Regions from separate parts of the Janthinobacterium sp. 13 genome, predicted to be linked through region 1. Evidence: predicted binding sites of a transcription regulator. Region 1 holds the regulator's gene; each other region holds the start of a gene.

Region 1 (5,484 bases):
GCCTGAAAATGGGCGAGTACCTGGCCGAAAAGATCCGCGCTGAATTGCCTGGCGTACATATCGACGTGGTCATGCCGATTCCCGATTCCTCGCGTCCGGCCGCCATCCAGCTGGCCATGGCGCTGAACATCGAGTACCGCGAAGGCTTCATCAAGAACCGCTATATCGGCCGCACCTTCATCATGCCGGGCCAGGCGGCGCGCAAGAAATCCGTGCGCCAGAAGCTCAACGCGATTCCGTCCGAATTCAAGGATAAAGTGGTGCTGCTGGTCGACGATTCCATCGTGCGCGGCACCACCAGCCGTGAAATCGTGCAGATGGCGCGTGAAGCGGGCGCGACGAAGGTCATCTTCGCCTCGGCAGCGCCACCGGTGATCTACCCGAACGTGTACGGCATCGACATGCCGACGCGCGACGAACTGATCGCCTACGGCCGCACGACGGAAGAAGTGTGCCGCGAAATCACGGCCGATTACCTCGTGTACCAGGATATCGGCGCGCTGAAGCAGGCCATCGCCGACGTCAACCCGGCCCTGACCAACTTCGAGGCTTCGTGCTTCGATGGCGTGTACGTGACGGGCGACGTGTCGCAGGAATACCTGGACCGCCTGGAATATGCGCGCCACCATCCGAAGGCGGCAGCGCCCGAAGATACGCCGCGTTCCCAGCTGAACCTGAACCTGGCGACAACAGAAGCATAAGTAAGCTGCCCGGCCGATGCCGGGCATTTTTTTCTCCGCGATCATGAACGATAAAAAAAACTACGGCTTTACCACCACCATCCTGCATAACGACCGCCGCAAGGGCATCGAACATGGCTCCCTGCACAAGCCCGTGCACACTTCCGTGGCCTTTGGTTACGCCGATGCGCGCCAGCTCGCTTCCGTATTCCAGGGCAAGGAGCCGGGTTTCCGCTATGGCCGCCAGGGCAATCCGACCGTTTCCGCGCTGGAAGACAAGGTCAACAAGATGGAAGACGGCGTGGCCACCCTGTGCTTCGCCACCGGCATGGGCGCCATCGGCGCCGTGGTGCAATCCTTGCTGCGCGCGGGCGACCATGTCGTGTCGTCGGCCTTTTTGTTTGGCAACACCAACAGCCTGTGGCAAACGGTGACGGGGCAGGGCATCGGCGTGTCGTTCGTCGACGCCACCGACGTGGCCAATGTGGCGGCCGCCATCACGCCGGCCACGCGGATTGTTTTCGTAGAAACTATTGCCAATCCGCGCACGCAGATCGCCGACCTGAAGAAGATCGGTGACTTGTGCCGCGAGAAGGGCATCCTGTACATCGTCGACAATACGATGACGACGCCATACCTGTTCCGTCCGAAAGCCGTGGGCGCGGGCCTGGTGGTCAATGCCTTGACGAAATCTATCGGCGGTCACGGCAATGCGCTGGGCGGCAGCTTGACGGATACGGGCGTGTTCGACTGGACGCAGTATCCGAACATTTTCGAGAATTACAAGAAGGCGGCGCCCGCACAGTGGGGCATCGCGCAAATCCGCGCCAAGGCCTTGCGCGACTTCGGCGCCTCCCTGGGGCCGGAAGCGGCGCACCATATCGCCGTCGGCGCGGAAACCATGGCCTTGCGCATGGACCGCACCTGTTCGAACGCCCTGGCGCTGGCGACCATGCTGGCCGCCGATCCGAGAGTGGCGGCCGTGCATTACCCGGGCCTGGCGTCGCACCCGCAGCATGCGCTGGCGACGGACTTGTTCCGCAGCTATGGCTCGCTGTTCAGCTTTGAATTGAAGGATGGCATCGACTGCTTCGATTTCCTCAATCGTCTTAATCTTGCCATTCCCGCCAGTAACCTCGGCGACACGCGCACCCTCGTCATTCCCGTCGCCCACACGATTTTCTACGAGATGGGTGCCGAGCGGCGCGCCAGCATGGGCATCGCCGAGTCGCTGATCCGTGTGTCGGTGGGTATCGAGGATGAGGTGGATCTGCTGGAAGACTTCAAGCACGCATTGGAAGAAGAATAAGGTTTCACTTTTTTGAGAAAAAGATTACATTTAAGTGTAATTAAAGCATATGTATCTTTTTCTCAATTGGAGAGTGGGAATGAAAAAAATTGTATTTAGTGTTTTTTTATTGTTTTCTTGCGCTGTCTATGCTGATGACCTGACGGATGCGAATAAATTCCTGCAATCCAAGGCTTACCCGCAAGCCTTGGATTTGTACAAGAAGCTGGCTCAGGCCGGGAATGCCGAGGCTCAATTTCATTTGGGCGAGATGTATTTGTATGGTGAAGGAGTGGCTGTCGATGCCGCGCAAGCCGGACAATGGTTTGGGCAGGCCTCCAAGGCGGGTAACAAGAATGCCGAAGCCGCGCTTGTCCTTATGGCTAACCGTGTCGCGCGAAAAGGTGACATTGATTACTATGTCAACTCATATGCTGGCGAGGATGTTGCCTTGAGTAAGGTCAAGTGCGTTACCCCGGTGATTCCTGCATTCTCCCAAACCAAGCGTCAAATCAGAGATGTGGCCGATAGTGTTGATGCCTGGATGGCGTGCTATAACAGCTTCGTCAGTAATTTGAATGCTTCTTTGCCGCCTGGCAAAGCCATTCCTTCTGATATTGAATCGTTGATGAATGAGCAGGAATTTGAAAAGGCCAAGCTGCGCATGGATGCCGCCTATGCGCGGGTGAGTGCCGAAGGGCGTGAGCTGGCAAAAAATATCTTGGCGCAGCGCGATGAGTGGCACTCCAAAACAGAGGCGTATCTCTTGGCGGAGAATAAAAAAATTCAGACAGAAAATGAAATGAGTGAATTGAATCGCTCACGTACCGCGAACACGCCGCAATGGGTGACCAGTCCTTTGCCAAGCAAATAAGTCAGTCTTGCCGATGTGCTCAATTGGATGGGAATTAAGCGCTCGCAGGTATGCTGCAAGCGCTTTCCCTCTTAATGCCAACTGCGCATGAGTCCGACGGCCAAACCTTCCAATGCAAACTCATCGTCCGGCGACACGGTAATCACCTTGAAGTCCGGATTTTCCGGCAGCAATTCGATGACGGAACCCGTCTTCTTGTAGCGCTTGACGGTGACTTCGTCGCCGATGCGGGCCACGACGATCTGGCCATTCTTGGCGCTGTCGACTTTCTTGACGGCCAATAAATCGCCATCCATGATGCCGGCGTCGCGCATGGACCAGCCGCGCACCTTCAGCAGGAAGTCAGGCTTGGCCGAAAACAGGGCCGGATCGACGTTGTAGCTCGCTTCCAGGTTTTCCTGCGCCAGGATGGGCGAACCGGCCGCTACCCGGCCGATCAGCGGCAGCGACATCAGCAGCGCTGCCGGCACCTTCGATGGCAGCGCTTCGGCGGCGGCGCCGATCAGGCGGATGCCGCGCGAGGTGCCGGGAGAAATCTCGATCGCGCCCTTGCGGGCCAGGGCCTGCAAATGCTCTTCGGCCGCGTTGGCCGATTTGAAACCCAGTTCATTGGCGATTTCGGCACGGGTGGGAGGAAAGCCCGTGTTTTCAATCGCGTCCTTGATCAGGTTCAGGATTTGTTCTTGTCGTGCTGTCAGCTTGATCATGAGCGGTGGGTGCATACTAAAATGCTGTCTATATGAACAGTCTGTATTTTTGTACAGTATCGTTCACTATGCAAGGGGATTTCCGTGTTTTGGGCGAATTTCGCAAGAAATACTTGTCCATGGACGGAAAGCGCGGCGGCGCGCGGGCTTTTCGGGCCCATGTGGAAGGAATGATTGAAACGTTTGCAAAAGGCGGTTATAATCTTCGGCTGACCTTCCCACACCCGTCTTGACGCCGGGGTGGGCGATTATCAATCCGACCTGAAGGAGTTTGCATGCGTCATTATGAAATAGTCTTTATCGTCCATCCGGACCAAAGCGAGCAAGTGCCCGCGATGATCGAACGCTACAAAGCCAGCGTAACCACCCGCGGCGGTTCGGTTCACCGCGTGGAAGATTGGGGCCGCCGTCAAATGGCTTACTCGATCCAAAAGCTGCCTAAAGCACACTACATCTGCCTGAACATCGAATGCGACAACGAGACCCTGGTCGAGTTGGAAACAGCATTCAAATTCAATGATGCCGTGTTGCGTCACCTGACCGTTAAAATGAAGAAAGCTGAAACAGCTCCTTCGCCGATGATGAAATCGGTACAACGCGAAGACGCGGCCAAAAGCCACCGCACCGAAGCACCAGCAGCCGCTCCAGCCGCAGCAGCAGCTTAATTCTTGACCAGGATCGTGCGCTGAACCAGCTACAAGTAACCGCCATCATTGCCGAGCGCGAAATATTGCGCTATACCCCGGCAGGGCTGCCGATTGTGAATGCAGTATTGCAACACAGTTCGCAGCAGATGGAAGCAGGAATTGCCCGTTTGACCGAGTTTGATGTTGCCGCGCTAGCCGCTGGCGAAATCTCAGGCCGGTTCAGCCAGGCAAGCTTGGGCGGGGTGTATCAGTTCACGGGTTTCCTGGCAAGGAAGAGCCGCAACAGCAAGAGTTTGGTGTTTCACATCATTGATTTTAGTGCAGTCAATTCTGACTAGCGCATTTTAGATACAGGAGCCTGACATGGCATTCGGTAAAAAGTTCGACAAAAATAAGCTCAAGCTTAAAGAAAAACGCAAACAGCAAAACCCGTTGTTCAAACGCAAGAAGTTCTGCCGCTTCACCGCAGCTCACGTTGAGCAAGTCGACTACAAAGACGTCGACACGCTGAAAGACTTCGTCCAAGAAAACGGCAAGATCATGCCAGCACGCCTGACCGGTACCAAAGCGCACTACCAGCGCCAAGTTGACACCGCAATCAAGCGCGCTCGCTTCCTCGCGCTGCTGCCATACACCGATCTGCACCACGCTTAATCGGTCAGATATTCCTGGAGAAGAACTATGCAAATCATTCTGTTAGAAAAAGTTGTTAACGTCGGTAACCTCGGCGAAGTCGTCAAAGTCAAAGACGGTTACGCACGTAACTTCCTGATCCCGCAACGCCTGGCACGTCGTGCTACGGCAACCGCTGTGGCTGAATTCGAAGTCAAGCGCGCCGAACTGGAAAAAGCTGCTGCCGCTAAACTGGCCGCATCGCAAGCCCAGGGCGAAAAACTGAGCGGCCTGACCGTTCAAGTTGCTCAAAAAGCTGGTGTTGATGGCCGTCTGTTCGGTTCCGTCACCAACTTCGACATCGCTGAAGCGCTGACCAAGCAAGGTTTTGCTGTTGAAAAAGCACAAATCCGTATGCCTACCGGCCCGCTGAAGATCGTTGGCGAGCACAACGTTTCGGTTGCTCTGCATACCGACGTGGTTGTGGAAGTTGTTATCGCTGTCGTTCCAGACGCGAACGCGTAATCGTCTGCGGGCCTGGCCCGCAAGCGTTGCCGCACTATGAAAAGCCGGGTTCGCCCGGCTTTTTTGTGGCCTTTTTTTCGCTCAATTTCAGCCCTTTATTTTTGCCAGCACGCCGAAGCGGGTATAATTCGCGCCATGAACGCCCCCTCTG
Region 2 (5,484 bases), 130 kb from region 1:
CGCGGGAAGCGGTGGCGGGCGGCATCCGCGGCATGCGCTTGCTGGACGATATCATTACCGACATGCACATCCCCTTGAGCGACGAGGAACGGCGCGCGTATGCGCGCTGCGTGGCGCGGCTCGACGAAATCGGCTGGCAACTCGACGATCCTTTGATCCTGCCCAATATCGTCGACGTGTTCGATATCGAGGAAGTGCCGCGCATGGCGTATGCTGCCCAATTGCGGGCGGATATCGAGCATTTCCACTATTACTCGGTGCTGTCGGACGATCCGCAGCTCGACCGCGTGAATGACGTCTTTTGCCGCTACCTGCTGGCCCATCGTTCGCAGCATATTGCCGCCGGCAACTTCTGGCGCCCCACCGTGGGCCGCCACGGCAGCCGCATGCCGGCCGCCGGCGATACCGTCCAGCCAGGTGACGAAGTTCAGGCTCAGGCGGGCCTGCTGTCGCATGCGCCGCTCACGCTGGTGCCGGGCGAACTGCTGGGTGACGAGGCGAAGAACCGCATGGCCAAATTGCTGTTTGCCACCAGTTACCTGGAATACTGTTCTTTCGGCAACAAACTCAACCTGCAGTTCGTTGAATTGCAGCGGCGGCAGAACATCGACCCCTACCTGGCGCACATCCACGGCCTGCATGACGAGGACGGGCGTTTCATCGGCTTCTTTACGGCCGCGACGATGGACGAGTTCCAGGCGTGCGGCGCCGTCTCGTATTACCGCGATGACATGAAGGCGCTCGACGATGCGTATGACGCCTTCGTGCTCGCGCATGCACGCGCCGACGACTGTTTCGTCAGCAGCCTGGCCATCGACGAAAAATACCGGGGGCAGGGTTTATTCAGGCAGATGTTCCACGAAATCCGCGACCTGTCCAGCCGCAAGGGCTGCGCGCGCATCACCCTGACGGTGTGGGAAAAGAGCGAAGCGCTGCAAGTGTATCTGCACAAGGGTTTTCGCAGCGTGGGCACGTTCGACTATGCCTACAGCCTGTTCTATGACCGGCTGCATTTCCTCGTGTATGAAGGAAACTGAGGAAGGTAACTGAGGAGGGAGAACGAGGGAGAGCAGGGGCGGCCGGCAGCCGCCCCGTGTAGTGTCTTACAGGGCCAGGAAGGCCAGGCCCGCCACGGCCGTCGGCAGCAGGGCGCCCGCCAGCAGGCCGACGGCGCCGATCGATTCATCCTTGAAGCCGCGGCGCAGCAGGGCCACGCCGGCCGGATTCGGCGCATTGGCGATGACGGTCAAGCCGCCACCGGCCACGGCGCCCGCCATCAGCATGTATTTCGCTTCGTCCGTCATGCCGACGATCAGCGAACCGAGGTAGGTGAGGGCTGCATTGTCGGTAATCGCCGTCAAGCCCAGGGCGCCGAAGAACAGGGCCAGCGGTTTCAGGCTGGAAACGATGGGCTGCAGCCACCATTGCTGCATGCCGCCCAGCACCACCAGGCCGCCCAGGAAGAAGCCGACCAGCAAGCCTTCCTTGAGGATCAGCGGGCTTTGATAGCGCTCATACGCCTGCACGAAGCCGAGGAAGAACAGGAACAGGCCGATGAACAGCACGGGATGGTGCGCCAGGGTGACGACGCCGGCCAGCACGATCATGTGCACCAGGCTGACGGCCAGCGGCACTTTCGGCGCTTCCACTTCACCGGCCTTCGGCTTGATGTCGGAGGTGTTGCTGTGCAGATATTTGCGCAGCAATATGCTCACGCCCGTGGCGTTGACCAGCACGGCGATGGCGGCCTTCCAGCCGAAGTGGGTGGCCATGTAGGCGCTGTCCCAGTTCCACGTGGTGGCCACCATCAGCACGGGCGGCGCCGCGTACGAGGTGAGGGTGCCGCCGATGGAAACGTTGACGAAGAGCACGCCCAGCGCGCCGTATTTCAGCCATTCAGGGATGCCCGGGCGGAAGATTTGCGGCGCCAGCATCAGCGCGGCCAGGGTCATGGCGGCCGGTTCCGTGATCAGGGAGCCCGTCAGGGGCACGAGCGCCAGGCCCAGCCAGACGAGGGCCAGTTCCGTGCGCAGCGGCATCACGCGCGCCACGCCCTTCAACAGGCGCTGCACGGCGTCGAGCACGGGGCGCGAAGCGGCCACGACCATGACGACAAAGACGAACAGCGGCTCCGTGTAATGGCGCGACTCGGCATACTCGATGGCCGCATCGCCGCCCGAGACAAAGGCCATGATGATGATCAAAATGAAGGCCCAGAAGCCGAACACGACTTCCACTTCGCCCAGCAAGTGCAGCAAGCCCGCATGGCGGGGATGGCGCCGCGATAATGTTTCAAACGACTTGGCGGCGAAGGTGTGGATGAGCGCGAGGCCGAAGACGATGGCGCTGATGAGTTGGATGGTGGTCAAATGCGTTTCCTTATGGACGGAGGAGGCCGCCCGGTGCATTGCCGAGCGGTAAGGAGAGTGCTTATGGTACAGCAATCGATGTGAAAAACGGTGTTTTTCGGACGTCGCGGAACGGCCCCCGGATGGGGATGCGCAGATAGGCCTTGCCAAAAGGGGGACCGGATAGTACTGTATATGCATACAGTATTTGTCTTCATATTCAATTATGCAACTTTCCCAATTGATGGCCTCGCCGGAAGCCTTGCACCCGTCCCTGTGGCGCGCATCGCAGCTGGGGCAGGGCGCCACGCGCTGCCTGGACACGGGCTTTGCCGCCCTGTCCGCGCAGCTGCCCGGCGGCGGCTGGCCCTGCGGCAGCCTCATCGATCTGCTGGTGCAGCAGCCGGGCAGCGGCGAATTGCGGCTGCTGGCGCCCGCGCTGGCGCAGCTGCCGGGCTTGCCCATCGTGCTGCTGCAGCCGCCCCATCCGCCGCAGGCGCTGGCCCTGGCCGCGCAGGGGCTGGCGCCGTCGCAACTGCTGTGGCTCAAGAGCGCCGGCAGCAAGGATGCCCTGTGGGCGGCGGAAAACATCTTGCGCAGCGGCACGTGCGGCGCCTTGCTGTTCTGGCAGCCGCACGTGCGCGCCGACAGCCTGCGCCGCCTGCACCTGGCCGCGCAGTCCGGCAACACCCTGTTCTGCATGCTGCGCCCGCTGCACGGCGCGCAGGATGCGTCGCCGGCGCCGTTGCGCCTGTCCGTGCGCCCGGCCGCCGGCGGCATCGAGATCGGCTTCATCAAGCGCCGGGGACCGCAGCGCGACGCGCCCCTGTTCCTGTCCCTGCAACCTCCTTCATTACTGCTACGCCATGCGACTCTGGATCGGCCTGTACCTGCCCAGGCTCCCGCTCGAAGTGTTTTGCCCGCGCTGGTCGGCTGACCTTCTCGGCGTGGTGCTGGAGCAGGAGCAAGTGATGGCCGTGTCGCCGCTGGCGCGGGCGGCGGGCATCCGGCCGGGCATGCGCCGCGCGGGCGCGCTGATGCTGGCGCCGCAGGCGCGCCTGCACGAGCGCTCTTTGGCACTGGAGGCGCAGGCGCTGCAAGCGGTGGCGCTGGCGCTGCTGCAATATTCGCCGCTGGTGGCGCAGGGCGAGGAAGCGACCCTGCTCGTCGATGCGGGCGCCAGCCTGCGCCTGTTCGGGGGCGTGCGCGCCCTGTGCCGGCAGATTGCGGCCAGCTTGCGCGCGCTGGGCTACACGGCCCAGCTGTCGTGCGCCCCCACGGCGCGCGGCGCCTGGCTGCTGGCGCGCGCCGGGACGCGCCGGGGCCGCGTGCTGGGCATGGAGAGCCTGGTGCGCCGTCTCGACGGCCTGCCGTGCGCCTTGCTGCCGCCCGCGCGCCCCTGGCTGGAATGGCTGGACGGCATCGGCTGCCGCACCCTGGGGCAGTTGCGCCATTTGCCGCGGCCCGGCTTGCAGCGCCGCTGCGGCGGGGCCTTGCTCGACATGCTCGACGATGCGCATGGCCACGGCACGGAACTGTACCTGTGGCTCGAAGCGCCGCCCACGTTTTGCGCCAGCCTGGAATTGTTCGACCGCGTGGAGCACGCGGAAGCGCTGCTGTTCGGCGCGCGCCGCCTGCTGCAGCAAATGACGGGCTGGCTGTGCGCGCGGCAATTCGCCGTCGAACGCATCCAATTGCTGCTGGCGCACGAGCGGGGCAGGGTGGCGCGCCCGCCCACCGTCATCGACCTGGCCCTGGGCGAGGCCGTCTGGCGCGACGAGCATTTATTGCGCTTGCTCAAGGAACGCCTGGCGCAGCTGGTGCTGGAGGCGCCCGTGATCGGCCTCACCCTGGAAGCGCTGCAGGTGCAGCCGATGGCGCCGCCCAGCGACACCCTGTTTCCCGAGCCGGGCGGCACGCCGCAGGAGCGCCAGCGCCTGCTGGAATTGCTGGTGGCGCGCCTGGGCGCCGAGAATGTCTTGCAGGCGGCGCCGCGCGCCGATTACCGGCCCGAGGCGGCCAACCAGTGGCTGCCGCTGCCGGCCAGGCCAGGCGCACAAAACGCGCAGCCGGACTTGCCGCCCGGCTTGTCCGGCATGCCCCGTCCCGGCTGGCTGCTGGCCCAGCCCATCGCCCTCCTGATGCGCGAACACCGGCCGTTTTATGGCTCGCCGTTGAAAATGGTGTCCGTCGCCGAACGCATTGAGGCGGGCTGGTGGGGGCAGTCGCAGGCGCGCGATTATTTCATTGCCGAAGGACTCGATCACGCCCATTACTGGGTCTACCGTGAACGCATCGCCGGCAGCGGAGAAGATGCCGCGCCGCGCTGGTTTTTGCATGGCTTGTTTGGTTGAAGGCGTTGTCCTGCTGAAACTGTCATGCTTGGCTATACTTGCCTGCTTGTGCCACGTCATACACCTCAAAAGGATTTTCATGTCCCAACTCTCCGACTTCCCCATCACCCAAAAATGGCCTGCCCGGCATCCCGAGCGCTTGCAGCTGTACTCGCTGCCGACGCCGAACGGCATCAAGGTCTCCATCCTGCTGGAAGAGCTGGGCCTGGCGTACGAGCCGCACCTGGTCAGCTTCGAGCAAAACGACCAGCTGTCGCCCGCCTTCCTGTCCCTCAATCCGAACAACAAGATTCCCGCCATCCTCGACCCGGACGGCCCCGATGGCAAGCCGCTGGCCCTGTTCGAGTCGGGCGCCATCCTGCTGTACCTGGCTGAAAAGACGGGCAAGTTCATCCCGCAGGACGCGGGCTTGCGCTATGAAACGATCCAATGGCTGATGTTCCAGATGGGCGGTATCGGCCCCATGTTTGGCCAGGTGGGCTTCTTCCACAAATTCGCCGGCAAGGATTACGAGGACAAGCGTCCGCTGGAACGCTATATCGGCGAAGCGAAGCGCCTGCTGGGCGTGCTCGAGCAGCGCCTGCAGGGCCGCGACTGGATCATGGGGAGCCAGTACACGATTGCCGACATCGCCATCTTCCCGTGGGTGCGCTGCCTGGTGGGATTCTATGGCGCGGGCGACTTCGTCGGCTTTGCCAACTTCCTGAACGTGCAGCGCGCGCTGGACGCCTTCCTTGCCAGGCCAGCCGTCGCCAGGGGCGTGGATATTCCCAAGCGTGATT
Region 3 (5,484 bases), 1.4 Mb from region 1:
TGCCAGCGCAGGTGGCGCGGCAAGGGCAGCTGGCGCAGCCACGCGGCGGTGGCGGCAGGCAACAATCGCTTGCGCAGCAGCCAGGCGGGCAGGCATGTCAGCAGCATTTGCGCCGCCAGCAAGCTCAGGGCCGCTGGCCAGGGCAGGTTCATGGCGAGAAATCCCGGCAGGGCGATGACGCTGAGCAGGCCCAGCAGGACGGGACCGGCCAGGAACACGAGAATTTCCATCGAACTGGCCAGGCTGGCGGCAAATTGCAGCAAAGCATGATGGGCCAGGCGCAAGCGCAGGGCGAGGTAGGGGGAAAAGCTGCGGGGCAGGCGCATCAGGCAGGAACGGAGTCAGGGTAGCGCCGATTCTAACAGCCGGGGTCAGGCCCCCGGATAAGTTAGCTTTGAGCTTGACGTTGGCGGTGTTGAGGGTCTGACCCCACAATGGGAAAAGCCCTTCGGTTCCAGGAACCAAAGGGCTTTTCTTTTATTGGCGGAGCGGACGGGACTCGAACCCGCGACCCCCGACGTGACAGGCCGGTATTCTAACCAACTGAACTACCACTCCAAGCTCGTATGATCTGTGTTGCTGATCCATGAAGCACTGGATAATTTTCTGTTTGGTGGTGGGTGCTGAGAGGCTCGAACTCCCGACCTACGCCTTGTAAGGGCGCCGCTCTACCAACTGAGCTAAGCACCCGCATACCCAGAAAACTATCCCGACGTTTGTCACCACGTCTGGAAGAGGCACTATTATAGGGGGCGCTATCGTGCTTGTGCAACTATTCTTGAGGGGGAATGGCAGTTTTTTTGCTGAAAAGCGCAAAAATGTTCAGGCGAGGGGGGATGGACGTGTTTTTGGCTTCTGAAATGGGAAAAGCCCTTCGGTTCCAGGAACCAAAGGGCTTTTCTTTTATTGGCGGAGCGGACGGGACTCGAACCCGCGACCCCCGACGTGACAGGCCGGTATTCTAACCAACTGAACTACCACTCCAAGCTCGTATGATCTGTATTGCTGATCCATGAAGCACTGGACAGTTTTCTGATTTGGTGGGTGCTGAGAGGCTCGAACTCCCGACCTACGCCTTGTAAGGGCGCCGCTCTACCAACTGAGCTAAGCACCCGTTGCTTGTCTCAGAAAACCATCCCGACGTTTGTCACCACGTCTGGAAGAGGCGCTATTATAGGACGGGTAAAATCCTTGTGCAAGCGCTTTTTTCACATTATTGCCCGAATGCGGTTGGGAGCATCTGAAAAAAGTGCAGGGCAATGTAACGCTGCCATGGGCTTTTTCTCAGGGCTCCTATTCCGTGATGCCCCATTGCGACAGCATCCACGCCATATTGAACGCATTCTCGGCGATGGCGTTATAGCGGCCCGACGCGCCGCCGTGGCCGGCACCCATATTCGTTTTCAGCAGCAGGGGATTGCTGTCCGTTTTATAGGCGCGCAGTTTGGCCACATATTTTGCCGGTTCCCAGTACATGACCTGGCTGTCGTTCAGGCCCGTCGTCACCAGCATGGCGGGATAGTTCTTGCGCGCAATGTTGTCATACGGCGAGTAGCTGAGCATGTAGTCGTATGCGGCCTTCTGGTTCGGGTCGCCCCATTCCAGGTACTCGCCCGTCGTCAGGGGCAGGCTGGCGTCCATCATGGTGTTCATCACGTCGACAAACGGTACGGCCGCGTGCACGGCGTGGAACAGGTCGGGGCGCATGTTGACGACGGCGCCCATCAGCAAGCCGCCCGCGCTGCCGCCCTGGATGATGAGGCGGTTCGGGCTGGTCCATTTTTCGCGCACCAGGTAGTCGGCGCTGTCGATGAAGTCATTGAAGGTGTTTTTCTTCTTCATCAGCATGCCGTCTTCATGCCAGGCTTCGCCCATGTCGGTGCCGCCGCGGATATGCGCCTGCGCATAGATGACGCCCCGTTCCAGCAGGCTGATGCGGCTGATGGAAAAAGTGGCTTCCGTGGAAATGCCGTAGGAGCCGTACGAGTACAGCAGCAGCGGCGCTGAACCGTCGAGCTTGACGCCTTTCTTGTAGACGACCCACAGCGGCACTTGCACGCCATCGCGCGCCTTCACCCACAAGCGCTGCGTGGTGTAGCGGCTGCTGTCGAAGCCGCCGACGATTTCCTGCTGCTTCAGCACCGTGCGCTTGCCGTCCTGCATGCTGACGTCGATGACGGTGGGCGGCGTGACGGGAGACTGGTAGGACATGCGAAACTGCGTGGCGGAAAATTCCGGCGTGCCAGCCGCCGTGGCCAGGTAGACGGGGTCGTCGAATTGCACTGCCTTCCAGTTCTTTTGCGCAAAATCAAAGATGCGGGCGCGGTTCAGGGAGCGTGCCTTTTCCATCACCACCAGGTAACCCTGGAAGACGTCGATGGACTGGATCACGGCATCCTTGTTATGCGGCACGACGGGCTTCCAGTTCTTCGGCTGCGGCGCAGACAGCGGCGCGCTGACGACACGGAAATTCTTCGCCCCCTTGTTGGTCAGAATATACAACTGGCCGTCGCGGTGCTCGATGCCGTAGCGGTGGCCTTTTTCACGTTTCAGCACGGATTGGAACGTGCCTTGCGGCTTGCTCGTTGGCAGCAGCAGCACTTCGCTCGTGTCCGTGCTGCCCGAGGTGAGCACGAAGAATTGCTTGTCGCGCGTGCGGCCCACGTTGATGGCGAACTGCTCCACAGGCTCGTGGTAGACCTGTTGCGGCGCACCGCCCAGGGCCAGGCGGAACAAGCGGTCCGAGCGCTTGGTGGTGGCATCTTCCTGCGCCAGCATCAGGGTGGCGTTATCCGCCGCCCAGGCCAGCGATGTCACGCGCGGCATGCTGTCGCCCAGCAACTTGCCCGTTTTCAAATCCTTGACGTGCAGCTCGTACTGGCGGAAACCCGTCGTGTCGGTGGTGTAGGCCAGCAACTGTTCATTCGGGCTGATGCTGAAGGCGCGCACGGCAAAGAATTTGTGGCCTTCGGCCAATTGATTCTGGTCCAGCAAGACTTCCTCTGCCGCCTGCGCATCATAGGCGCCGCTGGCGCCGACGGGGCGGCGGCAGTGAATCGGATATTGCTTGCCCGCTTCCATGCGCGTGTAATAGTAGAAATTGCCCTGGCGCGCAGGCACGGACAAGTCCACTTCCTGCATGCGTCCCTTGACTTCCGCCGTTACCTTGTCGGCCAGCGGCTGGATCGGCGCCGTGACGGCTGCCGTGTAGGCGTTTTCCGCATTCAGGTAGTCGATCACGGCAGGATCGGCTTTCTTTTGCAGCCAGCGGTAGTCGTCCGTGACGACCGTGCCGTGGCGCGTTTCTTGCCAGGCCGTCTTGGCGGCGACGGGAGCGACGGCCGTGGCGATGGTGGTGGTGGTGTCGGCTGCCAGCGCGGATGGCGCCAGCGTGGACAGTAGCAGGGCCGGCAGGATGGATGACCAGACGGACCGGCGACGCAAGGCATGATGTGCTGTAGACAAGGCAACTCCTTTGAATAGTTGTGTCAGGATTGTAATCTTGCTATTGGGAAAAGCAACCGCTGATCGTCGCCATCGGGTCCCGTGCGTTTCAACTTGCATCCCGGCCCATTTCCGGTAATACTGTATGCATGCACAGTATCTTGCCGCAATGAAGGCAAGCCGATCCGCCGCGAGGTGTTTTTTGATTCCATCTGCCCCCACACTTGCCGAAGCACCCGCCGCGCGCCGCTGGATCGCCCACCTGGACATGGATGCCTTCTTCGCGTCCGTGGAACTGTTGAAATATCCGGAATTGCGCGGCGAAGCCGTCGTCATCGGCGGCGGGCGCCTGCAGCAGCCCGTGCTGCAGATTGACGGCACGCGGCAATTTGCGCGCATGCGCGACTACGTGGGGCGCGGCGTCGTCACCACGTCGACCTACGCGGCGCGCGCGTTTGGCGTGTTTTCCGCCATGGGCATCATGAAGGCGGCCAGGCTGGCGCCCGACAGCATCCTGCTGCCGGCCGATTTCGAGGCCTACCGCGAGTATTCGGCCCGCTTCAAGCAAGCCGTGGCCCAGTTGTGCCCCATCATCCAGAACGTGGGCATCGATGAAATCTATGTCGACCTGACGGAACATGGCGAGCAGGCGCCGGCCATGGCAGCGCGCCTGAAGGCGGCCGTGTTCGAGGCGACGGGCCTGTCGTGCTCGATTGGCCTGGCGCCCAACAAATTGCTGGCGAAAATCTGTTCCGACCTGGAAAAACCCGACGGACTCACCATTTTGTCGCCCGAGGATATCGCCACGCGCGTGTGGCCCTTGCCGGCGAAAAAGATCAACGGCATCGGCCCGAAGGCGACGGCCAAGCTGGAAGCCCTGGGCATCATCACCATCGGCGAGCTGGCGCAAGCCGACCTGGCCATGCTGCGCACGCAGTTTGGCGACCTGTACACGGGCTGGCTGCGCCAGGCGGCGCTGGGCATCGACGAGCGGCCCGTGCAGACGAGCCGGGAAACCAAGTCCGTCAGCCGCGAAACGACGTTCGAGCGCGACTTGCAGGTGGTGCGCGACCGCGCCACGCTGTCGGAAAAGCTGGAAAGCCTGTGCACGCGCGTGGCGGGCGACCTGGACAAGCAGTCGCTGGCGGGGCGCACGGTGGGCATCAAGCTGCGTTTCGAGGATTTCAGCACCGTCACGCGCGACATCACCTTGCCCAGCGCCACGGCGGACGCCGCCGCCATCCTGCGGGCCAGCCGCGATTGCTTGCGGCGTGTGCCATTTGAAAAGAAAATCCGCCTGCTGGGCGTGCGCATCTCGACCTTGTCCGATCCGGCCATCGTGATGCGGCAGGCGCCGGCCCAGGCGGAGCTGTTTCCCGCCCTGTAGCGGCATTCCCCACGCATCAACAACACCGCGCCAGTCCGCGCTTTTGACGGCATTCCCGTGTCGAAAGTGTAGAATGGCGTTCCCCTGGCACTACTGAAACAAACGGAAGACAAAAACTATGTGGTTCAAGAATCTTCAGATTTACCGCCTGCCCGCACCATGGGCCTATACGCCAGAACAACTGGAAGAGGCCTTGTCCTCGAACAAATTTACGCCGGCGACCAGCATGGATCTGATGCGCCAGGGCTGGGATACGCCGCGCCCGAACGGCGGCCTGGTCCACGTGGTCAACAAGCAGATGCTGATCTTGCTGGGTACGGAAAAGAAACTGTTGCCAGCGACCGTCATCAACCAGGTGGCCAAGGCCCGCGCTGCCGAGATGGAAGAAGCGCAAGGCTTTGCACCAGGCAAGAAAGCCATGAAGGAATTGAAGGAACGCGTGGCCGACGAGCTGTTGCCGCGCGCCTTCAGCATCCGCAGCAACGTCTGGACGTGGATCGACCCCGTCAATGGCTGGCTGGTGGTCGATGCCGCCAGCCCGGCGAAAGCCGATGAAGTCATCAAGCTGCTGCTCAAGGCCGTGGATAAATTGCCGCTGGAAAGCCTGCGCGTGCAGCGCTCGCCCGTGGCGGTGATGACGGAATGGCTGCAGG
Region 4 (5,484 bases), 210 kb from region 1:
AACACCGGCTGTGCCGACATCTGCATCGCCGTGCTCGACGGTCCCGTCGACACCAGCCACCCCTGCTTTGCCGGCGCCAGGCTGCAACTGCTCGACACGCTCGCCACGGGTGCCAGCGGCAGCGGCCGGGCATCGCAACACGGCACCCATGTCGCCAGCATCATCTTTGGCCAGCCGGGCAGTCCCGTCACGGGCCTGGCTCCCCATTGTCGGGGCTTGATCCTGCCCATCTTTGCCGACCGCGCCGACGGCGCACTGACGCAATGCACGCAGCTCGACCTGGCCCGCGCCATCACCCAGGCCGTCGAGCACGGCGCGCACATCATCAATGTCAGCGGCGGCGAACTGTCCGACAGCGGCGCCGCCGACGGCCTGCTGCAAAAAGCCATACAGCTGTGCCATGAACGCAACGTCCTGCTGGTCGCCGCGGCAGGCAACGACGGCTGCGATTGCCTGCACATCCCCGCCTCCATCAAATACACGCTGGTCGTCGGCGCACTGGACCGGCAAGGCGCGCCCATGCCCAACAGCAACTGGGGCGAAGCCTATCGCGCGCGCGGCATCATGGCGCCCGGCACCGACATCCTCGGCGCCGCGCCCGCAGGGCGCGTGCGGCTCAGCAGTGGCACCAGCTTTGCCACCCCGATCGTCTCGGCCATCGCAGCCTTGCTGCTATGCCGGCAACACCAACATGGGGATCGTCCTGACCCTCGTGGAGTTTGCAGCGCATTGCTGCAAAGCGCAACGCGTTGCAACACCAATGGCGAGCTAGACTGTCGCCGCCTCCTGACTGGGACATTGAATGTGCCGGGCGCCACTCAACTATTATTAAAAGGGAAAATTGAAATGTCAGACGATACTGTGATTGAAGCGAGCCCAGCCAATGCCGACACTTCCGCGCAGGCGCATCCGCTCAGCATTCCCATGCTGGAAACCCCCTCCCTGGCCAACCTTGCGGGCCCTTCCGGCGCGACGCGGCAAGGCATCGCCGCTTCCGGCATCGATGCCTCCGATTGCGGCTGCGGCGGCAGCGCCAAGGGCCCGACCCTGGTGTATGCGCTGGGCAACCTGGGCGTCGACTTCGGCAGCGAAGCGCGCCGCGATTCCTTCGTCCAGGCCATGCCATCGGACAGGAACAATCCGAGCGATCCGCAGCAATTGATCGAATTCCTGCGCGCGAAGCCATATTTCCGCCAATCGCTGACCTGGACCGTCAACCTGGACGCCACGCCGATTTACGCGGTCGTCCCCGTCGGTCCGTATGCCGACATGACCTATGAACTGCTGTTCGAGGCCTATGTCGGCACCATCGATGGCCTGGTCGTCATGAATTCGTTTCCCGGCGTAATCTCGGGCGCCGCCAGGCTGATGTCCGGCCAGGTCGTTCCCGTGATCCAGCCGGCCATCCGGGGCATGTTCAGCTGGAATGTGCCGCAGTTGATCGACAGCCTGATGGCGGTGCAGGACAGCCTGGACATCAACAGCAGCAACACAGGCGCGCGCCTGGAAAACTTCCTGAACCGCATCTATTACGACTTCCGCAACCTGGGCGTCACGGGCATGGACCGCGCGCTCAACTTCTCGGCCACGAATGCCATGCAAGCGGCGGAAATGCTGGCCAAGACCACGGGCATGCAGCTCGATACCATCGTCGTGCAACAGAGTCCCGTGTGCCGCCCGGGCTCCGAGTGCTACGACATCATCATGACCTTCTTCAACCCGGAAAACCTGCAGGTAGCCAACACGGTCGCCCGCTTCGCCGTCGACGTCAGCGATGTGATACCGGTCAGCGTCGGCGCAGTGCGCTACTGGTCGCAACGCTGACGTCAACAGCATTTGAATTGTCGGGGCTCGTGGGCGCAGCGATGCGTGCACGCGCTTCAGCATACGGTCGTTGGCGGGAAACGATCAGCACCGTACTTCGGTACGCACACCCATTGCCGTTGCCCGCGGCGGCACCACCACAAGGAGTTTTAAAATGAACAATCTGCCATTGCAAGCCAAAGCCGTACAACGCAGCCCCAGCATCTCCGCCATCAGCCAGGGTGTCGCCCCTTCCGGCATTACCTGCACCCTGTGCAAAGCGGCTTGCGGCGCCTTGAGCGGCACCGCACAGCAACTCTGCCTGATGGCTTGCAACGCCACCGTTTGCTGATCAAGCCAGCAAGATCGAGCCGTTCCGGCTAAGCCCGGCATGCCTGCGGGCGATGAGTTTCTCGTCGCCCGCTCCCCCTGCCGGCATCACCCACGACGGACGCAGGACGGCGATGCGACTCGCCACCAAGCCCGCCTGTTTCGCGCAGCGCGCATGCCTTTGCGCGTGCCCGTGTCAACGCACAAGCGCGCGCCCCGCACTGCTTGCGCTAAAACAAATCCAGCTGCCCCGCATTGCCTTTTTTTACTTTTGCGCCCAGCGGCGGCACCACCAGCGGCCGGCGGAACTGCGTGCAATCGAGCTGCTTGAAGCGGCCGCCCTTGCCGTGCAAGCCCAGCCGGTGCACGGCCTTTTCAAAGCGCTGGCGGATGAGGTCAGCCCACACGCCTTCGCCCCGCATGCGCGCGCCGAACGCGCTGTCGTAATCCTTGCCGCCACGCATTTCGCGCACCCGGTTCATCACGCGCTGGGCCCGTTCCGGGAAGTGCGCTTCCAGCCATTGCTGGAACAGCGGGCTCACTTCCCACGGCAGGCGCAGCACCACGTAATGGGCGTGGATGGCGCCCGCGTCGCGCACGGCTTCGAGCAGCTGCTCGATTTCCGGTTCCGTCACGAACGGGATGATGGGCGCGATGCTCACGCCCACGGGGATGCCCGCCTCCGTCAGGGTGCGGATGGTGCGCAGCCGCCGCGCCGGAGCGGCCGCGCGCGGTTCCAGGGTGCGCGCGATGGCCGGGTCGAGCGTGGTGACAGTGACGGCCACGGCAGCCAGGCGCCTGGCCGCCATCGGCGCCAGAATGTCGATATCGCGCTCGATCAGCGACGATTTCGTGATCAGCGCCACGGGATGGTCGCATTCGTGCAGCACTTCCAGCACGCGCCGCGTCAGTTGCCGTTCGCGCTCGCACGGCTGATACGCATCCGTGTTCACGCCCAGGGCGATCGGTTCGGGCACATAGGAGGGCTTGGCCAGTTCGCGGCGCAAGAGTTCGGGGGCGTTCACCTTGGCATAGATGCGGCTTTCGAAGTCCAGGCCAGGCGACAGGCCCAGATAGCTGTGCGTGGGGCGGGCAAAGCAATAAATGCAGCCGTGTTCGCAACCCCGATACGGATTCAAGGAAACATTGAACGGCAAGTCGGGCGAAGCGTTGCGCGTGAGAATGGTGCGCGCCTGCTCGTCGCTGACCTGCGTCTTCCAGGTGGGAGGCGCCGCCTCCCCGGCCGCCTCATCCAGGCCGCCCACGCCCCAGCCATCATCGAAACCGCCGCGCGCGTGCACCTCGTAGCGCCCTTGCAGGTTCGACACGGCGCCGCGGCCCTTGTGGGCTTTCAGCGATTGCGGCGGCAACATGGCTTGCCCGGCGAAGCTGTCATCGTGCTCTGGAATGATTGCTTTCATGAACGGCCCCATCAACTGTATATGCGTACAGTATACTATGCCGCTGTGCGGTCAAGATCAAGGGCTGGCGTGATGCCGTTTCAAGCTTTTTCACCGTGCGGCATGACATAGCTCAACTGCTGTGCGACAAAGCCGTCAAATGCCGCGATCAGGGGAACGAAGCGGGCCGCGTCCTGCTCCAACTGCATCAGGGCATAGCACGTCGCTTCCAGGGTCGATAACTGGTCTGGCGCGTGCGCCTTGCGGATCAGGTAATGGGATGCGGGCGTATCGCGCAGGGGCAGGCGCGGCAGCTGTTGCAACGGGGGATTCAGATACAGCATCTTGCGGCTCTTGCGCCAGGTGGCGTCCAGCACCACCAGCCGCACTCGGGCAAGATCGAGCAAGCTGGCTGGGTCGAGCGCCGGCGGCGGGGCGATGCCCAGCGAACGGTCGCCGGGCGTATCCGGGTACAGCAACACGTTGTGCTTGTCGGCTAGCAATTCGGCGAGCGTATCGGCGGCAAACTGCTCGCCCGTCAGCATGCGGCTGTTCGGCAGGCTCAGGTGCAGAAGGCGGGCACTGCCCTTGGCATTGTGCACTTCCAGCGGATGCTGCAGGATCAGCACTTCCACCGCGTGGGAAACGGGAGCGATCCAGCGGCAGATGCAGCTGGAGACGGCGCGCAGGCAGGCTGGGCAGCGCGCGCGTTTGGCCGGTTCAGCCAGGGAAGACGATGCAGCTGCAGGGCTGGCGGGATGGCTTGAGCTAAGGCTGGAGGTACGGCGGGTGGTCATGGCGGAGCGCGTTCGCGGCTGTCTTCAAGCCGCGATTGTAGCGCCCGCGCCATGCCAAGGGGGAATCTGCGCTTAAGAATCCGTGCTTAAAACTCTTCCCATTCGTCGGCGCCCGAGGCCACCGGCGCCTTCGGCGTGCGTGCGCGCACCGCGTCCGCTTGCGCCGCCTTGTCCGGCGAGGTCGCAGTCACGGCGGGTGCTGGCGCGCGGGATGCTGGCGCGCGTCGCATGGCGGGCTGCGTGGCGGGCCGCATGGCAGCTCGCGTGGCAGCCGCTACTGGCGCAGGCGCCGTCACGGACGGGCTGCTATGGGCGGCAGCATATTGCTGCGTCGCATCGAGCTTGAACACGCCCACGACCTCGGCCAGCCTGGCCGCCTGTTCCTGCATGGATTCGGCCGCCGCGGCCGCTTCTTCCACCAGGGCCGCGTTTTGCTGCGTCACCTGGTCCATCTGGCCTATGGCCTGGTTGACTTGTTCGATGCCGGCGCGCTGTTCATCGCTGGCGTCGGTGATCTGGTTCATGATCTGCGTCACGTGGCTGATGCTTTGCACGATCTCGTCCATGGTGCGGCCCGCCTTGTCCACCAGTTGCGAACCGGCCTCGACCTTTTGCACGGAATCGTCGATCAAGCCCTTGATTTCCTTGGCCGCCGCGCTGGAACGCTGCGCCAGGTTGCGCACTTCGGAGGCCACGACGGCAAAACCGCGGCCCTGCTCACCGGCCCTGGCCGCTTCCACGGCCGCGTTCAGGGCCAGGATATTCGTCTGGAAGGCGATGGCGTCGATGACGCTGATGATGTCGACAATCTTGCGCGAGGAATCGTTGATCGAGCCCATGGTGCTGACCACTTCCGACACCACCACGCCGCCCTTGCTGGCGATCTGCGAGGCGTCGATGGCCAGCTGGTTGGCGCTGCGCGCATTGTCCGCGTTGAGTTTCACGGTGGAGGTCAGCTCTTCCATGGAAGACGCCGTCTCTTCCAGCGAACTGGCCTGCTCTTCCGTGCGTGACGACAAGTCCAGGTTACCGGCGGCAATTTCGCTCGACGCCGTGCTGATCGATTCGGTACCGGCGCGCACCTGGCCCACGATACTCACCAGTTTATCGTTCATGTTTTTCAGCGCATGCATCAATTGCCCCGTCTCATCGCG

The links. The regulator LexA, encoded in region 1, represses DNA repair genes until DNA is damaged. The targets are predictions, from matches to a motif close to ACTGTATNNNNATACAGT.
Region 2: the regulator LexA is predicted to act here: its motif matches at 2,537-2,554, upstream of imuA (translesion DNA synthesis-associated protein ImuA).
Region 3: the regulator LexA is predicted to act here: its motif matches at 3,585-3,602, upstream of dinB (DNA polymerase IV).
Region 4: the regulator LexA is predicted to act here: its motif matches at 3,569-3,586, upstream of CLU94_RS21585 (PA0069 family radical SAM protein).

What each region holds. Positions count from the first base shown of each region.
Region 1 covers NZ_PEEQ01000001.1:4,695,443-4,700,926, forward strand. The annotation lists gene purF (amidophosphoribosyltransferase) at 1-701, shown strand, start outside; gene CLU94_RS20640 (cystathionine gamma-synthase family protein) at 745-1,989, shown strand; gene CLU94_RS20645 (tetratricopeptide repeat protein) at 2,069-2,842, shown strand; gene lexA (transcriptional repressor LexA) at 2,914-3,549, opposite strand; gene rpsF (30S ribosomal protein S6) at 3,825-4,214, shown strand; gene priB (primosomal replication protein N) at 4,235-4,534, shown strand; gene rpsR (30S ribosomal protein S18) at 4,560-4,850, shown strand; gene rplI (50S ribosomal protein L9) at 4,878-5,333, shown strand; gene CLU94_RS20675 (replicative DNA helicase) at 5,469-5,484, shown strand, end outside.
Region 2 covers NZ_PEEQ01000001.1:4,569,444-4,574,927, forward strand. The annotation lists gene CLU94_RS20090 (GNAT family N-acetyltransferase) at 1-1,037, shown strand, start outside; gene CLU94_RS20095 (putative Na+/H+ antiporter) at 1,104-2,369, opposite strand; gene imuA (translesion DNA synthesis-associated protein ImuA) at 2,575-3,285, shown strand; gene CLU94_RS20105 (Y-family DNA polymerase) at 3,215-4,702, shown strand; gene CLU94_RS20110 (glutathione S-transferase N-terminal domain-containing protein) at 4,782-5,484, shown strand, end outside.
Region 3 covers NZ_PEEQ01000001.1:3,287,767-3,293,250, forward strand. The annotation lists gene CLU94_RS14460 (hypothetical protein) at 1-326, opposite strand, end outside; tRNA gene CLU94_RS14465 (tRNA-Asp) at 482-558, opposite strand; tRNA gene CLU94_RS14470 (tRNA-Val) at 615-690, opposite strand; tRNA gene CLU94_RS14475 (tRNA-Asp) at 908-984, opposite strand; tRNA gene CLU94_RS14480 (tRNA-Val) at 1,039-1,114, opposite strand; gene CLU94_RS14485 (S9 family peptidase) at 1,294-3,465, opposite strand; gene dinB (DNA polymerase IV) at 3,647-4,831, shown strand; gene CLU94_RS14495 (recombination-associated protein RdgC) at 4,950-5,484, shown strand, end outside.
Region 4 covers NZ_PEEQ01000001.1:4,909,958-4,915,441, reverse strand. The annotation lists gene CLU94_RS21590 (S8 family serine peptidase) at 1-1,824, shown strand, start outside; gene CLU94_RS28455 (hypothetical protein) at 1,979-2,155, shown strand; gene CLU94_RS21585 (PA0069 family radical SAM protein) at 2,364-3,506, opposite strand; gene CLU94_RS21580 (tRNA-uridine aminocarboxypropyltransferase) at 3,635-4,330, opposite strand; gene CLU94_RS21575 (methyl-accepting chemotaxis protein) at 4,417-5,484, opposite strand, start outside.